3 regions of the Azospirillum mesophilum genome follow, and region 3 is predicted to be linked to each of the others. Evidence: predicted binding sites of a transcription regulator. Region 3 holds the regulator's gene; each other region holds the start of a gene.
The links. The regulator PhoB, encoded in region 3, activates phosphate uptake and scavenging genes when phosphate is short. The targets are predictions, from matches to a motif close to TNTCATAAAACTGTCA.

Region 1 (5,688 bases), on a different contig from region 3:
CCGCCATGATGCGCCTGTTCCGCCCGCAAATCCGCGAGTTGCTGATCCTGCGCGACGAAACCGTCTGCAATTGGGCGGAACGCCACCCCGGCGGCCATGTCTACGAGGACCGCAAGCTGGAGGTCCCGTCGCAGCTCGTGATCTCCGTCGCCCAGCAGATTGCGGCGGTGGAACAGGTTGTGCGCGGCGCCCGCCGCGGCCGGGCGGCCTCGGCCGATTCCGCGCGCGCGGGGTGATCGTGCCGTTAACAAAGGTTCAACGCTTTGGCCGGATCATGACGTGAGCGAGGCCGTTTCCGCCATCATTGGAAACGTGCCGGGCGCAAGAAGGGTCAGGGACCCATGACCGACCATCTGACGAAGGACGACGTCGCCCGGCTGCTGTCGGATCCGTCCCCGAACAGCCGCTCCGAACTGGCCGCAAAGGTCGCCAACCAATTCGACAATGCCGTCCTGTCGGACAGCGAACGCAAGCTGGCCGAGGACATCATCCGCATCATGGCGCGCGATGCCGTCCTGCGCGTGCGCCAATCGCTCGCCGAGAATCTGAAAGCCAACCCGTCGCTGCCGCGCGACGTCGCGCTGACCCTGGCGCGCGACGTGGAGGAGGTGGCGATCCCGGTGCTTAGCGTCTCCACCGTGCTGACCGACGCCGACCTTGTGGAGCTTGTGCGCACCGGCACCGACGCCAAGCACACCGCCATAGCGCGCCGTTCCAACGTGCCGGCCAGCGTGGCGGACGCCCTGATCGAAACCGCCTCCGAAGGCGCTGTCGCGGCGCTGGTCGCCAACGAGGGCGCGGACCTCGGCGAACGCAGCCTCAGCCGGGTCATGGACCGGTTCGGGAATGCCGAATCGGTGCAGGCGCCGTTGGTCGAGCGGTCCAAGCTGCCGATCACCATCGCCGAACGGCTGGTCGCCGTCGTGTCGGAACGGCTGCGCGAACATCTGGTCACCAACCACGAACTGCCCGCCAAGGTCGCCGCCGACCTCGTCCTGCAAAGCCGCGAACGCGCCACGGTCGCCCTCTTCTCGGGCGAGAGCGACGAGGGGGCGTTGGAACGGCTGGTCGCGCAGTTGTCCCGGACGGGGCGGCTGACGCCGTCGCTGCTGCTGCGGGCGCTGTGCATGGGCGATGTGGCCTTTTTCGAGACGGCCATGTCGTACATGGGCAACGTGCCGCTGACCAACGCGCGCCTGCTGATCCACGACGCCGGGCGGCTGGGGCTGAAGTCCATCTACGACAAGGCGAAACTTCCCGCGGCCCTGCTGCCGGCCTGCCGGATCGCGCTCGACGTGCTGAAGGAAACGCCCTACGACGGCGAAGCCCACGACATTGAACGCCACCGCCGCCGTGTGATCGAGCGCATCCTCACCCAGTACGAGGATTTGGCGCCGGAAGACCTGGACTACCTGCTCGCCAAGCTCGGCGACCTGATGGTTGCGGAGGCGGAGTAGAGCGAAAATCCCCTCGCCCGGCTCCGCCGGGAGAGGGAGGGGCCCATGGCGAAGCCATGGGAGGGTGAGGGCAAGGTCAGCCCGAGAATCTTTGCGTTTGTATCGCCTGGATTCTCGGAAAAACCTTGCCCTCACCCTCCCACGCCGTTGGCGTGGGCCCCTCCCTCTCCCATCGGAGATGGGCGAGGGGGGTAGGGTCTCACCCCCAAAAGACCGGGGTTTCCCGGAATGCCTTCCACAGGTCGGGCAGCGCCTTGCGGCGTTTGTCGGCTTGCTTGGCCAGCCATTTCGCGGCGGCCTCGGCGGTCGGGCGCTGGTCCGAATCGGATTCGGCCATGGTGCGCAACAGCCGCTTGCCGATGGCCGCGTCGTGGTCGGCGTCGAGCGCGCCGAGCATCGCCTCCAGCGCGGCGATGAAGGGCACCGTTGCCGTCTCCGCGTAGAGGCCCCGGAAGAACTCCGCCGCGTAGCGCAGCTTGCGCAGGCGCCGGCGCAGGCGGTCGCGCGCCGCGCTGTTCGCGCCATCCAGGGCCTTGCCGGCCTTCAGCGCCCGCGCGTGCTGCTCGGCGAGCCACGCGCCGGCCAGCGCCGACATGGGCCGGTCGAGCTGGGCGCGCAAGGCCGGTTCGGCGGCGCCGTGCCAGCGCCCGTCCTCCAGCCACGCGCCGAGCGCCAGGATCAGCTCGGTGCAGCGGGGCGACTGGATCGCGTCCATCGCCGCGTCGGCGGGCGCGCGGCGTGCGTCCCGCACCGCCGCCGTGAGGGCGGGCAGGCCGTCGGGTGCCTTGGCCGAGGCGGCGAGCAGCTCCAGCGCGCCGGACAGCAGCACGTCCCATTCCCGCGCCGGGCCGAGCTTGCGGGTGAACCAGCGGATGCCATCCCCGTTGCGGCAGGCGTCCGGCTTGCCGGCCAGCGGGCGGAACAGGCGGACGGCTGTGCGCAGCCGGCGCAGGGCCACGCGCATCTGGTGCAGCCCCTCCACGTCGCCGCCAGCCAGAGCGCAGGGCTCGTTGGCGAGGAGCTGGCGCAGGCAATGCCGCACGATGTGCCGGTAGGCCTCCGCCACCGTCGTGACGGGGGACAGGCCCAACGGTTCCGGCAGGACGGGGGCGGGCAGGCGGCCGGCGACGAGGCGGTAGCCGACCTCCGCCTTGCTCTCCGTCCCGATTCGGGCCGGCACGTTGCGCTGGAGCGCCAGCGCCGTGTCGAACAGGCGGCCGACGCGCCCGGCCTTCAGCTCAAGCTCCACCTCACTGATGCGGGCGCAGGCGGTGCCGGCGCTGATCTGCCCCTCGTCCACCGCGACCTCGATGGCGGTCAGCGAGTCGGGGCGGATCAGCAGGGTGGTGCGTTGGAAGTCGGTCACGAAGACGGGCGCCAACGCCCCGCGCGCCTCGGCCGGGACCAAGGCAGCCACGCCTTCAGCGTCGAGGATTGCGAGGTCCGGCGTGGGGCCGGCGATGGTCCAGTCCCATTCCTTGCGCACCGCCACAGCGGCCGAGTCGCTGGATGTCGCGGAATTGACGGTCTTCAGCGTCTGGACGAATCGGTCGCCGTCCTCCCGCACGCGCAGGGCGACGCCGTTGGCGAGCAGGCGCAGGTCCGGCGTGTCGTAATAGACGGTGCGCAGATGGCGGGTGACCGGCTCCCCGTCCGCCAGCACGCGCAGGGCCGGCAGGGCCAGCACGCGGGGAAGGTCGCGCGGGTCGAGATGGAGCTTCATTTCCACCTCGCGCACGGCGGACACCGCGGCGGATGCTGACGGGGGCGCGGAGGACACGCGGGCGATCTCCTGACTCTGTGCAGGCCTCCAATACCCCAAGATGGCGTGGGGCGTTAAGCCAGTTTGCGCGGCAGCACGAAATCGGTGAGCCGACCGGCGCCGAGTTCCAGGTCGCGCCAGTGCGCCGTCTCGAACAGCAGGACGGCGCAGGCCGCCGTCGGGAACTTCTCCTCCAGCGCCTTGCGGTGCCGGTCCTCGCCGGACCCCGTCAATTGCCGCGCCAGATCGTGCAGATCGGGGTTGTGGGCGACGAGCATCAGGGACGAGGCCGAATCCGGCGCGTCGCGCAGCCGCTCCAGCAGCACATGCGCGCCGCACAGATACAGGCCGTGCTCGAACTCCACCGGGATTTCGGGGGCCGGGATATCGGGGGCGTCCATCGCGGCCAGCACCCGCCGGGCGGTGTCCGACGCGCGGACGGCGGTGGAGCACAGCACGAGGTCGACGTGCGCCTTGTGATCCTTCAGGTAGCGGCCGACCAGCCGCGCCGCCTTTTCTCCGCGCGGGGCGAGCGGCCGGTCATGGTCGTCCAGCGCCGGATCGTCCCACGACGATTTGCCGTGGCGCAGAAGGAATAAGGTCTTCATGACGGATTGCCTCTCCTGGCGTGATTGGCCGCACTTGCACCTGTTTTCCACGCGGGTCTATCGTGACTGACCCAAAACCGTAATAGAGTTCGGGTAGTCTGCCCGCCCCAACGCACCGCCGGACTCTACCGGCGCCGTCACCCACGCGAAAGCCCGAGGCTGCTGTGACCCACCTTCAGGACCTGGAAGCGTATTGCATCGAAGCGAACGCGCCCGAGCGCTTCATCAACCGCGAACTGTCTTGGCTGGCCTTCAACCAGCGCGTCCTGGAGGAGGCCTCGAACCCCAACCACCCGCTGTTGGAGCGGTTGCGCTTCCTGTCGATCTCGGCCAGCAACCTGGACGAATTCTACATGGTCCGCGTCGCCGGCCTGAAGGGGCAGGTGGCCGCGGGGGTCAAGGCGCCAAGCCCGGAGAACCTGACGCCGGCCCAGCAGCTGGCCGGGGTCAATCAGCGAATCATCGAGCTGATGGCCGCGCAGCAGGCGATGTGGCGCAGCCTGAAGGTGGATCTGCGCGAGGCCGGCATCACCGTGGTGAGCGTGGAAGATCTGACCGACGGCGAGAAGGACTGGCTGGAGGCCAAGTTCCTCGACGACATCTTCCCGATCCTCACCCCGATCGCGGTGGACCCGGCGCATCCCTTCCCCTTCCTGCCGAACCTGGGCTTCTCGCTGGCGCTGCAGCTTCATGAACCGGTGAAGGGCCGCCACCTGGACGCGCTGGTGCCGCTGCCGGCGCAGCTTGAGCGCTTTATCCGCTTGCCGGGATCGGACATCCGCTTCATCCAGCTGGAAAAGCTGGTGATGCTGTTCATCGACCGCCTGTTCCCGCCGTTCCAGGTGAAGGCGCACGGCGTCTTCCGCGTGCTGCGCGACAGCGAAATCGAAATCGAGGAAGAAGCGGAAGATCTGGTCCGGACCTTCGAAAGCGCGCTGAAGCGCCGCCGCCGGGGCAGCGTCATCCGGCTCGCCACCGACGCGGGCATGGCCGCGGATCTGCGGGAGTTCCTGCGGCACGAGCTGAACGTGTCGAACGACGACGTGTTCATCCTGGACGGCCTGATCGGCCTGACCGACACCAAGCAGCTGATCGTGGACGAGCGGCCCGACCTCGTCTTCCGGCCCTTCAACGCCCGCTTCCCGGAGCGCATCCGCGACTTCGGCGGCGACTGCTTCGCGGCCATCCGCGACAAGGACATCGTCGTCCACCACCCGTACGAGAGCTTCGACGTGGTGGTGCAGTTCATCCGGCAGGCGGCGCGCGACCCGCAGGTCGTCGCCATCAAGCAGACGCTCTACCGCACCAGCAAGGATAGCCCCATCGTCGCCGCCCTGATCGAGGCGGCGGAGGCCGGCAAGTCGGTCACCGCGCTGGTGGAGCTGAAGGCCCGCTTCGACGAGGAGGCCAACATCCGCTGGGCGCGCGACCTGGAGCGTGCGGGCGCCCAGGTGGTCTACGGCTTCGTGGACCTGAAGACGCACGCCAAGGTGTCGCTTGTGGTGCGGCGCGAGAACAAGGCGCTGCGCAGCTACGTGCATTTCGGGACGGGCAACTACCATCCGATCACCGCGAAGGTCTACACCGACCTGTCCTTCTTCACCTGCGACCCGGCGCTCTGCCACGACGCGGCGGTGATGTTCAACTTCATGACCGGCTACGCCACGCCGAAGCATCTGGAGAAGATCGCCATCGCCCCGATCACGCTGCGCCAGCGGCTGGTCCAGCTGATCGACGCGGAAATCGCCAACGCGTCGGCCGGCAAGCCCGCGCAGATCTGGGTGAAGCTGAACTCGCTGGTCGATTCGGAGATCATCGACAAGCTGTACGAGGCCTCGCAGAAGGGCGTGCAGATCGACAT
Region 2 (5,688 bases), on a different contig from region 3:
AAATGATGGAAGCCATCATTTTCCAACCGTATCACAGCGACGGGACGCTTTCACGGCTTGGCGGGAGCGCTCGGCCCATCACCAGAAAGCAATGTTTAACATTCATGCGCATAGCATAGCGCAACAACCTGTCTTCAGGAGTTGCGCTGGTGAACTTTTTTTACAACTTGAGCATCCTCAAGAAGCTGCTTGCGGCCTTCGCCTTTGTGATCGCCGTGACGGCAGGCGTCAGCGCGGTGACATGGTGGCAAGTGTCCTTCATCCAAAAAAGCAACGGATGGACGATCCACACCTATGAGGTGCTGAAGACCATGGACGCCTTGATGGCATCCATGGTGGACCAGGAAACGGGGGTGCGCGGGTATCTGCTGGCCGGAGATGAAAAGTTCCTGGCTCCCTTCCGAGCCGGGCAGAGCGCCTATGAGAAGGCGCTTTCCCACGTCAAGGACCTGACCTCGGACAACGCCGCCCAGCAAACTCGTCTGGCCGACCTGGATCGCATCGCCAAGACGTGGATGAACGACATCGCGGGCAAGGAAATCGCGCTCATGGGGAAGCCCGCGACCCAGGAGCAAGCACGCGCCATGGAAGCCGGTGCTGCCGGGAAGCAATCGATGGACGCCCTGCGCGCCAAGGTCGCGGAGATTTCCAAGGTCGAATCAGACCTCCTGGCCGCAAGGTCGGAGCAGCAGAACGCGGCCTTTTCCACGACCTTCACCGTGACGGGTTTCGGAGCGATGGCGGCCGGCCTCATCGCCGCGGCCATGTGCTGGCTGCTGACCCGCGGGATCGCCGCCCCCATCAAGGAGATCACGACGGTCATGACCAAGCTGGCCAGCGGCGACCGGACCACGTCCGTCGTCGGGTTGGACCGCAAGGACGAAATCGGCGCCATGGCCCAGACGGTGGAGGTGTTCAAGCGCAACGCCATCGAAGCCGACCGCCTCGCCGGAGAGCAGGCCAATGAACAGGCGGCCAAGGAACGCCGGGCCGCGTCCATCAACAGCCTCGTCCAGGGGTTCGAATCGAACGTCGTCCATACCCTGAACACGGTGAAGACGGCCGCCGACCTTCTCAACAGCACCGCCCAGGACATGGCGGCAATCGCCGATCAGTCGAGCCGGCAGTCCGGCGCCGTGGCGGTTGCGGCGGAACAGACCTCGGCCAACGTCCAGACGGTCGCCTCGGCGACGGAAGAAATGTCGTCGACGCTGCGCGACATTTCCTCCCAGGTCACGAAGTCGAGCACCATCGCCGGACAGGCCGTGCACGAAGCCGAAGAGACCAACGGAACGGTCAGCAGCCTCGCCGACGCGGCGCAGCGGATCGGCGAGGTCGTCAGCCTGATCAACAACATCGCGAGCCAGACCAACCTCCTCGCCCTGAACGCCACGATCGAAGCGGCACGCGCCGGAGAAGCCGGCAAGGGGTTCGCCGTGGTCGCGTCGGAAGTGAAAAGCCTCGCGAACCAGACCGCGAAAGCGACGGAGGACATTTCCGCCCAGGTCGCGGCCATGCAGCAGGTCACCGGAAACGCGGTGGACGCCATCCAGGGCATCGGCCGCACCATCGGGCTGATCAACGAAGTCGCGACCAGCATCGCCAGTTCCGTGGAAGAGCAGACCGCGGCCACCAGCGAGATCGCACGCAACGTTCAGGAAGCGGCGCGCGGGACCGAGGAGGTCTCGTCGAACATCATCCAGGTCACCCAGGCCGCCGGGCAGACCGGGACCGCGGCGAGCCAAGTGCTGAACGCGGCGCAGGAACTGTCCCAACAGTCCGACAACTTGCGTCGGGAAGTTGAGCGCTTCCTTTCCAGCATCCGGGCCGCCTGACCGTCTCCTCGGCCACGTATGGTCCGGACGGGGCGCATGCCTGTGCGGGATGCGCTCCGTCCGCCCATTCACTCCTCCATCACGCCCCGCGCCAGCGACGCGATCACGCCGTAGCCGACCTGGTCCAGCGGGTCGATCTCCCCCAGCTTGGCGAGAATGGCCCGCGCCTCCGCCAGCCGTTCACGGCGCAGGTTGATGAAGGCCAACGCCTTCAGGGTGAACAGGGCGAAGCGCTGCGGCCCTTCCCTCGTCCAGTCGGTGCTGTCGGGCTGCATGCGGTGCCAGTCGGCGGGGAAGCCGCCCTCCTGCGCGGCGGCCTCCAGGCCGATCAGCGCCACGCGCTCCGCATCCGCCAGCCGCTTGCGGTTGAAGTAGAATTTGTAGAGCGCGTAGAAGACCGGCAGCACGCGCGGCCCCATCCGGTGCGCTTCCCACAGCAGCGCCTCGCAGGCCGCCGGCTCGGCGCGGGACTGCACCGCCGCCCTCAGCCGCTCGTCGATGTGCTCCGGCACGTCGCCAAAGGCCATGCGCCCGTCGGAAACCCGCAACTCGATCGGCCGGTCCATCGCCGCCCCCTTCCGTTGTTGTTCGCCACAGTCCGCCCGACCGACGACTTTTGTATGGGACTCCACCCGCTTTCACGAAAGCCCCTACTTTATTTATGCGTCCTTTCGTCGCAGGTGTCGCAAACCTGACAAGGTGTCGAACCGACAATTGTCGGGAACGCGCCAGCACTCGATCCCTGACAATCGTTCTTTTTCAACGCCTTACGAGTTGGCCCGCCGTTTGCATTTTTCCCAGCCAGGATCGGTCGGCACGTCCGACGGAGCTTTTGGAGGGGCAGACATGGTGACCCTGACGGATGCGGCGGTGAACACCCTGGAGCGTGTTCTGGCGAAGTCCGGCGGCGCGGCCGCGGGACTGCGCATCGCGGTGGCCGACGGCGGCTGCGCCGGGATGAAGTACCAGATGGGCCTGGAAGCCGAGGCCGGCGAGGACGATGCGGTTCTGGAATTCGGCGCCGTGAAGATTTTCGTGGATGCCAGCAGCCAGCCCTTCCTGACCGGCGTCGTGGTCGATTTCGTCGAGGGGGTCGAAGGCTCCGGATTCAAGTTCGACAACCCGAACGCGGCCAGCACCTGCGGCTGCGGCAAGTCCTTCTCGGCCGGACCGGGCGGAAGCTGCGCCTCCGCGTCCCCGTCCGGCTGCGGCACCACGCACTAAAGCGAACTTCCGTTCGCTTTAGATTCAAACGGCCTCACGCGCCGGCCGGGCTTCGGACGCATGGGCGTCCGGGCCCGCCGTCGCGGTCCTAAGCGGATCGAAATCCGCTTTGAAGCGAACACTCTCCCCCACCCGGTCACGCGGGAAAGGCAAGGCGTCATGTGGAACTACACCGACAAGGTCAAGGAACACTTCTTCAACCCGAAGAACGCCGGCGCGCTGGATGAGGCGAACGCCGTGGGCGAGGTCGGGTCGATCACCTGCGGCGACGCCCTGAAGCTGATGATGAAGGTCAACCCGGACACGCAGATCATCGAAGAGGCGAAGTTCCAGACCTTCGGCTGCGGCTCGGCCATCGCGTCCTCGTCGGCGCTGACGGAGATGATCATCGGCAAGACGGTGGACGAGGCGCTCGTCGTCACCAACCGCGACATCGCGGAGTATCTGGGCGGCCTGCCGCCGGAGAAGATGCACTGCTCGGTCATGGGCGCCGAGGCTCTGCGCGCCGCAATCGCCAACTACAAGGGCGAGGAGTGGGTCGACGACCACGAGGAAGGCGAGCTGGTCTGCAAGTGCTTCGGCATCGACGCGGCGATGATCGAGCGCGCGGTGACCGTGAACAACCTGACCACGCTGGAAGAGGTCACCCACTACACCAAGGCCGGCGGCTCCTGCCAGACCTGCCACGAGAAGATCGAGGAGGTGCTGGAGGCGGTGCTCGCCAAAACCGGCGCGCTGGCTGCCCCCAAGGCGCACCCGCCGGGCACCGTCGGCCTCGACGCGATCAAGCCGCTGCAACCGAAGGCCGAAGCCCCGGTTGCCGCGCCGAAGCTCACCAACGTGCAGCGCATGCAGAAGATCATGGTCGCCATTGAGGAACTGCGCCCGCAGATCCAGCGCGACGGCGGCGACGTGGAGCTGGTGGACATCGACGGCAAGGACATCTACGTCCGCCTGACCGGCGCCTGCTCCGGATGCTCGCAGTCGGCCGGCACCATGATGGGCGTGCAGGCCAAGCTGGTCGAGGCGCTGGGCGAGTTCGTCCGCGTCAAGCCCGCCTCCCTCATGCCGGCGGGAGCGTAACGCCATGACGCAGCCCATTTCCCAACAAGGCATCTACCTCGACAACAACGCCACGACGCGCGTCGATCCGGAAATCCTGAAGGAGATGCTGCCGCTCTTCACGGAGCAGTTCGGCAACCCCTCCTCCATGCACGCCTTCGGCGCGGCAGTCGGCGGCAAGATCGAATGGGCGCGCAAGCAGGTCCAGGCCCTGCTGGGCGCTGGCCACGACAGCGAGATCGTCTTCACCTCCGGCGGCACGGAAAGCGACAACACCGCGATCCTGTCGGCGCTGGAGGCCTACCCGAAAAAGCGCAGCATCGTCACCAGCGTGGTCGAACACCCCGCCGTCCTGGCGCTGTGCGACTATCTGGAGAAGAAGCGCGGCTACACCGTCCACCGCATCGGCGTGGACGGCAAGGGCAACCTGGACCTCGACGCCTACAAAGCGGCACTGACCGAGGACGTCGCCATCGTCTCCATCATGTGGGCCAACAACGAGACGGGGACGATCTTCCCGATCGAGGAGCTGGCGAAGCTTGCCAAGGCCGTGGGTGCGGTGTTCCACACCGACGCGGTGCAGGCGGTCGGCAAGATTCCGATGAAGCTCGCCGACAGCGCCATCGACATGCTGTCGCTGTCCGGCCACAAGCTGCACGCGCCCAAGGGCATCGGCGCGCTCTACGTGAAGCGCGGCCTTCGCTTCCGCCCGATGCTGCGCGGCGGCCACCAGGAGCGCTCGCGCCGGGCCGGCACGGAGAACGCGCCGGGCATCGTCGGTCTGGGGGCGGCGGCGCAGCTCGCGCTGTTCCACATGAACGACGAGAACACCCGGGTGAAGGCGCTGCGCGACAAGCTGGAAAAGGCAATCCTGGCCGCCGTTCCCGCCTGCTTCGTTACCGGCAACCCGGACAACCGGCTGCCCAACACCTGCAACATCGCCTTCGAATACATTGAGGGCGAGGCCATCCTGCTGCTGCTGAACGAGGCCGGCATCGCCGCGTCCTCCGGTTCGGCCTGCACCTCGGGATCGCTGGAGCCGAGCCATGTGATGCGCGCCATGGGCGTGCCCTACACCGCCGCGCACGGCGCCACGCGCTTCTCCCTGTCGCGCGACACGACCGAGGACGAGATCGACCGTGTGATCGCGGTGGTCCCCGGCATCATCGCCAAGCTGCGCTCCCTGTCGCCCTACTGGGCGCAGGAGGGCGGCAAGAAGCAGTTCGCACCGGTCTATTCGTAACGAGGTCTATTCCTAACACCGAGATCGCAGGCCGGGCCGGGCCTTCGCCCCGGCAACCCGCCCGACGACACCCGCCGGGACGAGGTTCCCCGGCCCGGTCTGCGACACACCTCCCGGACCCCTCCCCATCCCTCCCCCGCTTTGCGGTGGAAGGGGCAGAGCGGCGGCAGTCCCCTCCCCTGCGCCAGCGGGGGAGGGTTAGGGAGGGGGCACCATCGCGACGCTCTTGCACCGAGGGCACGACCATGCTGCGAAGCGGTTCCGCCATCATCAACGACACGACGCTGCGCGACGGGGAACAGACGGCCGGCGTGGCCTTCACGC
Region 3 (5,688 bases):
AAGATCGTCGACCAGAACAACAAGGTCGTCGCGGAAGCGAAGGCGAAGAACGATTCCGCGTCGGCCAGCGCGAAGCTCGGCCCCGGCACCTACACGGCGGTGATCTCCCAGGCGACCCGCGGCGTCAACTTCCGCGAATACACGCTGGAGGTCAGCGAAAAGCAGAACGTCATGATGGTGGCGTCCGGCGGCTCCATGAAGGGGACCGCCCGCGCCGTCGTCGGCAAGGATCCCGGCGTGCAGAAGCACACGCTGAACGTCGTCCAGGGGGGCGAGTTCGTCGCCAACATGACCCTGCCCTACTCGCGCTGGGCCATCATGGGCAAGGACGGCAAGGTCATGGCGTCCGGCGACACCATGAAGCCGGAAACCATGGGCCAGGACATGATGAAGAAGTCCAGCTTCAAGCTGGAGCCCGGCCAGTATGACCTCGTGATCGTGCCGCCGAAGAACGTCGAAGGCGAAGTTCCCTATCAGATGAACTTCATCGCCAAGACCGCCAGCGCTCCGGAGCAGACCGAAGAACGCCCCTTCGACAAGATCATGCGCGAACGCGAGGATCGCCTGCGCCAGTGGGCGGCGGAGGACGCGGCCAAAGGCTCGAAGACCAACGCCTCCTCCACCAGCAGCCCCTACAAGATGCACGTGATCGCCTGACCGGCGGCCCCGTTGTGGGCTTGCGCTGAGGGCTTGTGCTGAGGGCTTGCGCGGGACGGGGCGTTCCGCGCTATTCTGCCGCCCATGGACTTCACGGAAACCCAGCTCCACCGCTACTCCCGTCACATCATCCTGCCGGAGGTCGGTGGCATCGGACAGGCGGCGCTGCTGCGCGCCCGCGTCCTCGTGGTCGGAGCGGGGGGCCTCGGCGCGCCGCTTCTGCTCTATCTCGCCGCGGCCGGAGTCGGCACCATCGGCGTCGTCGACGACGACACGGTGGACCTGTCGAACCTCCAGCGCCAGGTGATCCACGACGAAACCACGCTCGGCCAGCCGAAGGTGGAGAGTGCGGCGGCCCGCATCCGCGCGCTGAACCCCGACGTGGTGGTGGAGACGCACAAGACCCGCCTGACCCGGGACAACGCGCTGGACCTGATCGGCCGCTACGACATCGTGGCCGACGGGTCGGACAATTTCGCCACGCGGTTCCTGCTGAACGACGCCTGCTATTTCGCGAAGAAGACTCTGGTGTCGGCGGCGATCCTGCGCTTCGACGGGCAGCTCGCCACCTACAAGGCGCATCTGGGCGACCCCCACCCCTGCTACCGCTGCATCTTCCGGGAGCCGCCGCCGCGCGGGCTGGTGCCGTCCTGTTCGGAAGGCGGCGTGCTGGGGGCGCTGGGCGGCTTCGTCGGCTCGCTCCAGGCGACCGAGGTACTGAAGGAGATCCTGGGCATCGGGGAAAGCCTGTCCGGCAGCCTGCTGATGATGGACACGCTCTACGCCTCCTACCAGCGCATCGCGGTCAAGCGCGACCCCGAATGCCCGCTGTGCGGCACCCACCCGACCATCCACGACCTCTCCGCACACTAAAGCGGATTTCGATCCGCTTTGGACCGCGACGGCGGGCCCGGACGCTCATGCGTCCGAAGCCCGGCCGGCAAGTGAGGCCATATGAAATCTAAAGCGAACGGCAGTTCGCTTTAAGCGGCGACCGGAAGGAGGCGTCCCGATGCAGGGACCGGAAAACCTGTCCATCGTCCTGCACGCGGGCGGCTTCGACCGGGTGCATTACGCCCTGGTGATGGCCAGCGCGGCGGCGGCGACGAACCGCAAGGTCACCCTGTTCTTCACCGGCCGCGCGCTCCGCACCCTGCTGGCGGAGAGCGAGCCGGGCGTCCCCGGCTGGCACGGGCTGGACCCCGCCGACGACGGCCGCCCCCCGGCCGAGCGCGACGGTTGGTTCGCCGACAACGGCCTCGCCGGCTTCGAAGAGCTGCTGAGCGCCTGCGTGATGCTGAACGTGACCTTCATGGCCTGCGAGATGGCGGTGAAGGCGCTGGGCCTGCCCACGGGCACCGCGCTGCGCGCCGACGTGCCGGTGAAGACCGGCGGCGTCGTCACCTTCCTGAACGACGCGCCCAAGACCGGCGCCATCCTGTTCGTATGAGCGAATTGATATGAGCGATCCGGCGAACGACACGGCGCTCGTCATCGAGTACGCCAACCGATTCGAGGCCATCGCCGCCGACGGCTTCGAGGGCAATCCTTACGAGGACGACCTGTCCGCGCTGGCCCGCCACGTGAAAGCCCACGCCGCGCCCGACCTCGCCCCCAAGGTCGCCCACGCGCTGGGCATCATGATCGGCTTCATCGAGGATGGGGACCCGGCGAACCGATTTGCCCCGAAGGTGGCGATCCTGCGCGAGGCGGTCACACGGTTGGAATCGTAGGTTGGGTTGAGCTTGCGAAACCCAACAGCCCCTCCGACGGGAGCGTTGGGTTTCGGCCGCGCCTCAACCCAACCTACGGGCTCCTCAAACCGCCTTCGTGTCCAGCGCGTAGCCCGCCGAGCGCACGGTGCGGATCAGGTCCAGTTCCGTGTCATCGTTCATGGCCTTGCGCAGGCGGCGGATGTGGACGTCCACCGTGCGCGGCTCGACATACACGTCGTGCCCCCAGACGATGTCCAGGAGCTGCTCGCGGGAGAAGACCCGCCCCGGATGCTGCATGAAGTGGCGCAGCAGGCGGAACTCGGTCGGCCCCAGATGCACGTCGCGGCCATTGCGCCGCACGCGGTGCGCGGCGAGGTCCATGGTCACGTCGGCGAACTGCAGCACCTCCTCCGTCATGCTGGGGGAGGCGCGGCGCAGCACGGCGCGCATGCGGGCGACCAGCTCGGTCGGGGAGAAGGGCTTGGTGATGTAGTCGTCGGCGCCGGAGTTCAGGCCGCGCACCCGGTCGGCCTCTTCCCCACGGGCGGTCAGCATGATGATGGGGATGTCCCGCATCTTGGCGTTGCGCCGCATCTGCCGGCAGACCTCCAGCCCCGACATCAGCGGCAGCATCCAGTCGAGAAGCACGATGTTCGGCGTCTGCTCCCCGGCCAGAAGCAGGGCTTCCTCGCCGTCGCTGGCGGCGTTGACCCGGAAGCCTTCCTTTTCCAGGTTGTACTTCAGCAACGTCACGATGTCGGCTTCGTCCTCCACGATGAGGACGAGCGGCTTCAGCGCCGAATTCATGCTTTCTCCGCTCCGGTTGGCCCCGCCCCTGCTTCGCACATCGCCGTCACGCGGCATGGCCCGCTCCATCGTTATCCCGGCCAGCCGCCGGCGGCAACGCCGGTTCGTCCTCCGGCTTCACCACTTCGAAGCTGCTGGTGTCGCCCTTCGGCCGCTCCTCGCGCAGCGGCGCCCCGACGACCAGGAAGTGGATGGTCTCCGCGACGTTGGTCGCGTGGTCGCCGATCCGCTCCAGGTTCTTCGCCATGAACAGCAGGTGCGTGCAGGGCGTGATGTTGCGCGGGTCCTCCATCATGTAGGTCAGGACCTCGCGGAACAGGCTGGTGTAGAGGTCGTCCAGCTCCTCGTCCCGCTCCCAGGCGGAGACGGCCTTGGCGACGTCGCGCTCGATGTAGGCGTCGAGCACGTCCTTCATGATCGCCTCGACCAGCAGCCCCATGCGCGGAATCGCCGCCGCCGGGCGCACCGGCGGCACCTGGGCCAGCGCCAGCGAGCGCTTGGCGATGTTGGAGGCGTAGTCGCCGATCCGCTCCAGGTCGGCGGAGATCTTCAGCGCCGACACGATCTCCCGCAGGTCCTGCGCCAGCGGCTGGCGGAGCGCCAGCAGCCGGATCGCCTCCGCGTCGATCTCGCGCTCGTACTGGTCGATGCGCTGGTCGGTCTGCATGACCTGGGCGGCCAGCGCCACGTCGCGGCGGGCCACCGCCTTGACGGCGGCGTCCACCTGCGCCTCCGCCACGCCGCCCATCTGCGTGATCAGGTTGGCCAGCCGTTGCAGCTCCTGCGAGAAGGAGCGAACAATGTGATCGGAACTCATGCTCCGCCCCCTCACTGGAAGGTCGCCCATCGCCGGCTCAGCCGTACCGGCCGGTGATGTAGCCCTGGGTGCGCTCGTCGCGCGGGTTGGTGAAGATTTCCTCGGTGTCGTCGCACTCGACCATGTCGCCCAGGTGGAAGAAGGCGGTCTTCTGGGAGACGCGGGCCGCCTGCTGCATGTTGTGGGTGACGATGACGATCGTGTAGTTCTCGCGCAGCTCGTCGATCAGCTCCTCGATGTGGGCCGTCGCGATGGGGTCGAGCGCCGAGCAGGGCTCGTCCATCAGGATCACTTCCGGGCTGACCGCGATGGCGCGGGCGATGCACAGGCGCTGCTGCTGGCCGCCGGACAGGCCGGTGCCCGGCTCGCGCAGGCGGTCCTTCACCTCGTTCCACAGGCCGGCGCGCTCCAGCGAGGTCTGGACGATCTCGTCGAACTCGTCGCGGTGGGTGGCGATGCCGTGGATGCGCGGGCCGTAGGCGATGTTGTCGTAGATCGACTTCGGGAAAGGGTTCGGCTTCTGGAACACCATGCCGACGCGGGCGCGCAGCTGCACGGCGTCGATGTTCCGGCCGTAGACATCCTCCCCATCGAGCGCGATCAGGCCTTCGACCCGGCAGTTCTCGATGGTGTCGTTCATCCGGTTCAGGCAGCGCAGGAAGGTGGACTTGCCGCAGCCCGACGGCCCGATCAGGGCCATCACCTTGTTTTCCTGGATGTCCAGGTTGATGCCCTTCAGCGCCTGCTTGGCCCCGTAGAAGACCTTCACGTCGCGGGCGACCATCTTTATGTCGGCGGCGGGCCGTGGCGCTGCGGAGGCGGTCGGGGTCGGGGTCTGCGTCTGGAAGCTGGTCTGGTAGGTCATGGTGGATTACCAACGCCTCTCGAATTTCTTGCGCAGGAAGACGGCCAGGCCGTTCATCAGGATGAGGAAGGCGAGCAGGATCATGATCGCCGCCGAGGTGCGCTCCGTGAAGGCGCGCTCGGGGCTGTCCGCCCACATGTAGATCTGCACCGGCAGGGCCGTGGCGCTGTCCGTCAGGCCGTGCGGGATGTCGACGATGAAGGCGACCATGCCGATCATCAGCAGCGGCGCCGTCTCGCCCAGCGCGCGGGCCATGCCGATGATGGTGCCGGTCAGGATGCCCGGCAGGGCCAGCGGCAGCACATGGTCGGTCACCGTCTGCAACGGCGAGGCGCCGATGCCCAGCGCCGCTTCGCGGATCGACGGCGGCACCGCCTTCAGCGCGACGCGGGACGCGATGATGATGACCGGCAGGGTCATCAGCGCCATCACCAGACCGCCGACCAGCGGGGCGGAGCGCGGCATGCCGAAGAAGCCCAGGAACACCGCCAGACCCAGCAGGCCGAAGATGATCGACGGCACCGCGGCGAGGTTGTTGATGTTCACCTCGATCAGGTCGGTCCAGCGGTTCTTGGGCGCGAACTCCTCAAGATAGACCGCGGCGGCGACGCCGATGGGAACCGACAGCAGCATGGTCACGATCAGCGTCAGGAAGGAACCGACGATGGCGCCCCAGATGCCGGCCTGTTCGGGCTCGCGGCTGTCGCCGGCGGTGAACAGGGTGCTGTTGAAGGTGCTCTTGATCGCCCCGCCGGCGGCCAGCTTGTCCAGCGCGCCGACCTTCACGTCGTTCAGGCGGCGTTCGGCCTCCGGCACGTCGCGGCGGA

Region 1: the regulator PhoB is predicted to act here: its motif matches at 3,895-3,910, upstream of ACSVC7_RS11200 (RNA degradosome polyphosphate kinase).
Region 2: the regulator PhoB is predicted to act here: its motif matches at 2,517-2,532, upstream of ACSVC7_RS18540 (HesB/IscA family protein).

Annotation. Positions count from the first base shown of each region.
Region 1 is NZ_JBPXMQ020000008.1:180,949-186,636, forward strand. It holds gene ACSVC7_RS11180 (DUF6969 family protein) at 1-236, shown strand, start outside; gene spbR (SpbR family protein) at 342-1,457, shown strand; gene ACSVC7_RS11190 (CYTH and CHAD domain-containing protein) at 1,657-3,237, opposite strand; gene ACSVC7_RS11195 (SixA phosphatase family protein) at 3,294-3,827, opposite strand; gene ACSVC7_RS11200 (RNA degradosome polyphosphate kinase) at 3,992-5,688, shown strand, end outside.
Region 2 is NZ_JBPXMQ020000018.1:97,253-102,940, forward strand. It holds gene ACSVC7_RS18530 (methyl-accepting chemotaxis protein) at 150-1,835, shown strand; gene ACSVC7_RS18535 (hypothetical protein) at 1,904-2,401, opposite strand; gene ACSVC7_RS18540 (HesB/IscA family protein) at 2,682-3,059, shown strand; gene nifU (Fe-S cluster assembly protein NifU) at 3,219-4,142, shown strand; gene nifS (cysteine desulfurase NifS) at 4,147-5,364, shown strand; gene nifV (homocitrate synthase) at 5,610-5,688, shown strand, end outside.
Region 3 is NZ_JBPXMQ020000005.1:76,860-82,547, reverse strand. It holds gene ACSVC7_RS07515 (hypothetical protein) at 1-657, shown strand, start outside; gene ACSVC7_RS07510 (HesA/MoeB/ThiF family protein) at 742-1,530, shown strand; gene ACSVC7_RS07505 (DsrE family protein) at 1,670-2,107, shown strand; gene ACSVC7_RS07500 (hypothetical protein) at 2,118-2,390, shown strand; gene phoB (phosphate regulon transcriptional regulator PhoB) at 2,475-3,179, opposite strand; gene phoU (phosphate signaling complex protein PhoU) at 3,226-3,996, opposite strand; gene pstB (phosphate ABC transporter ATP-binding protein PstB) at 4,034-4,780, opposite strand; gene pstA (phosphate ABC transporter permease PstA) at 4,868-5,688, opposite strand, start outside.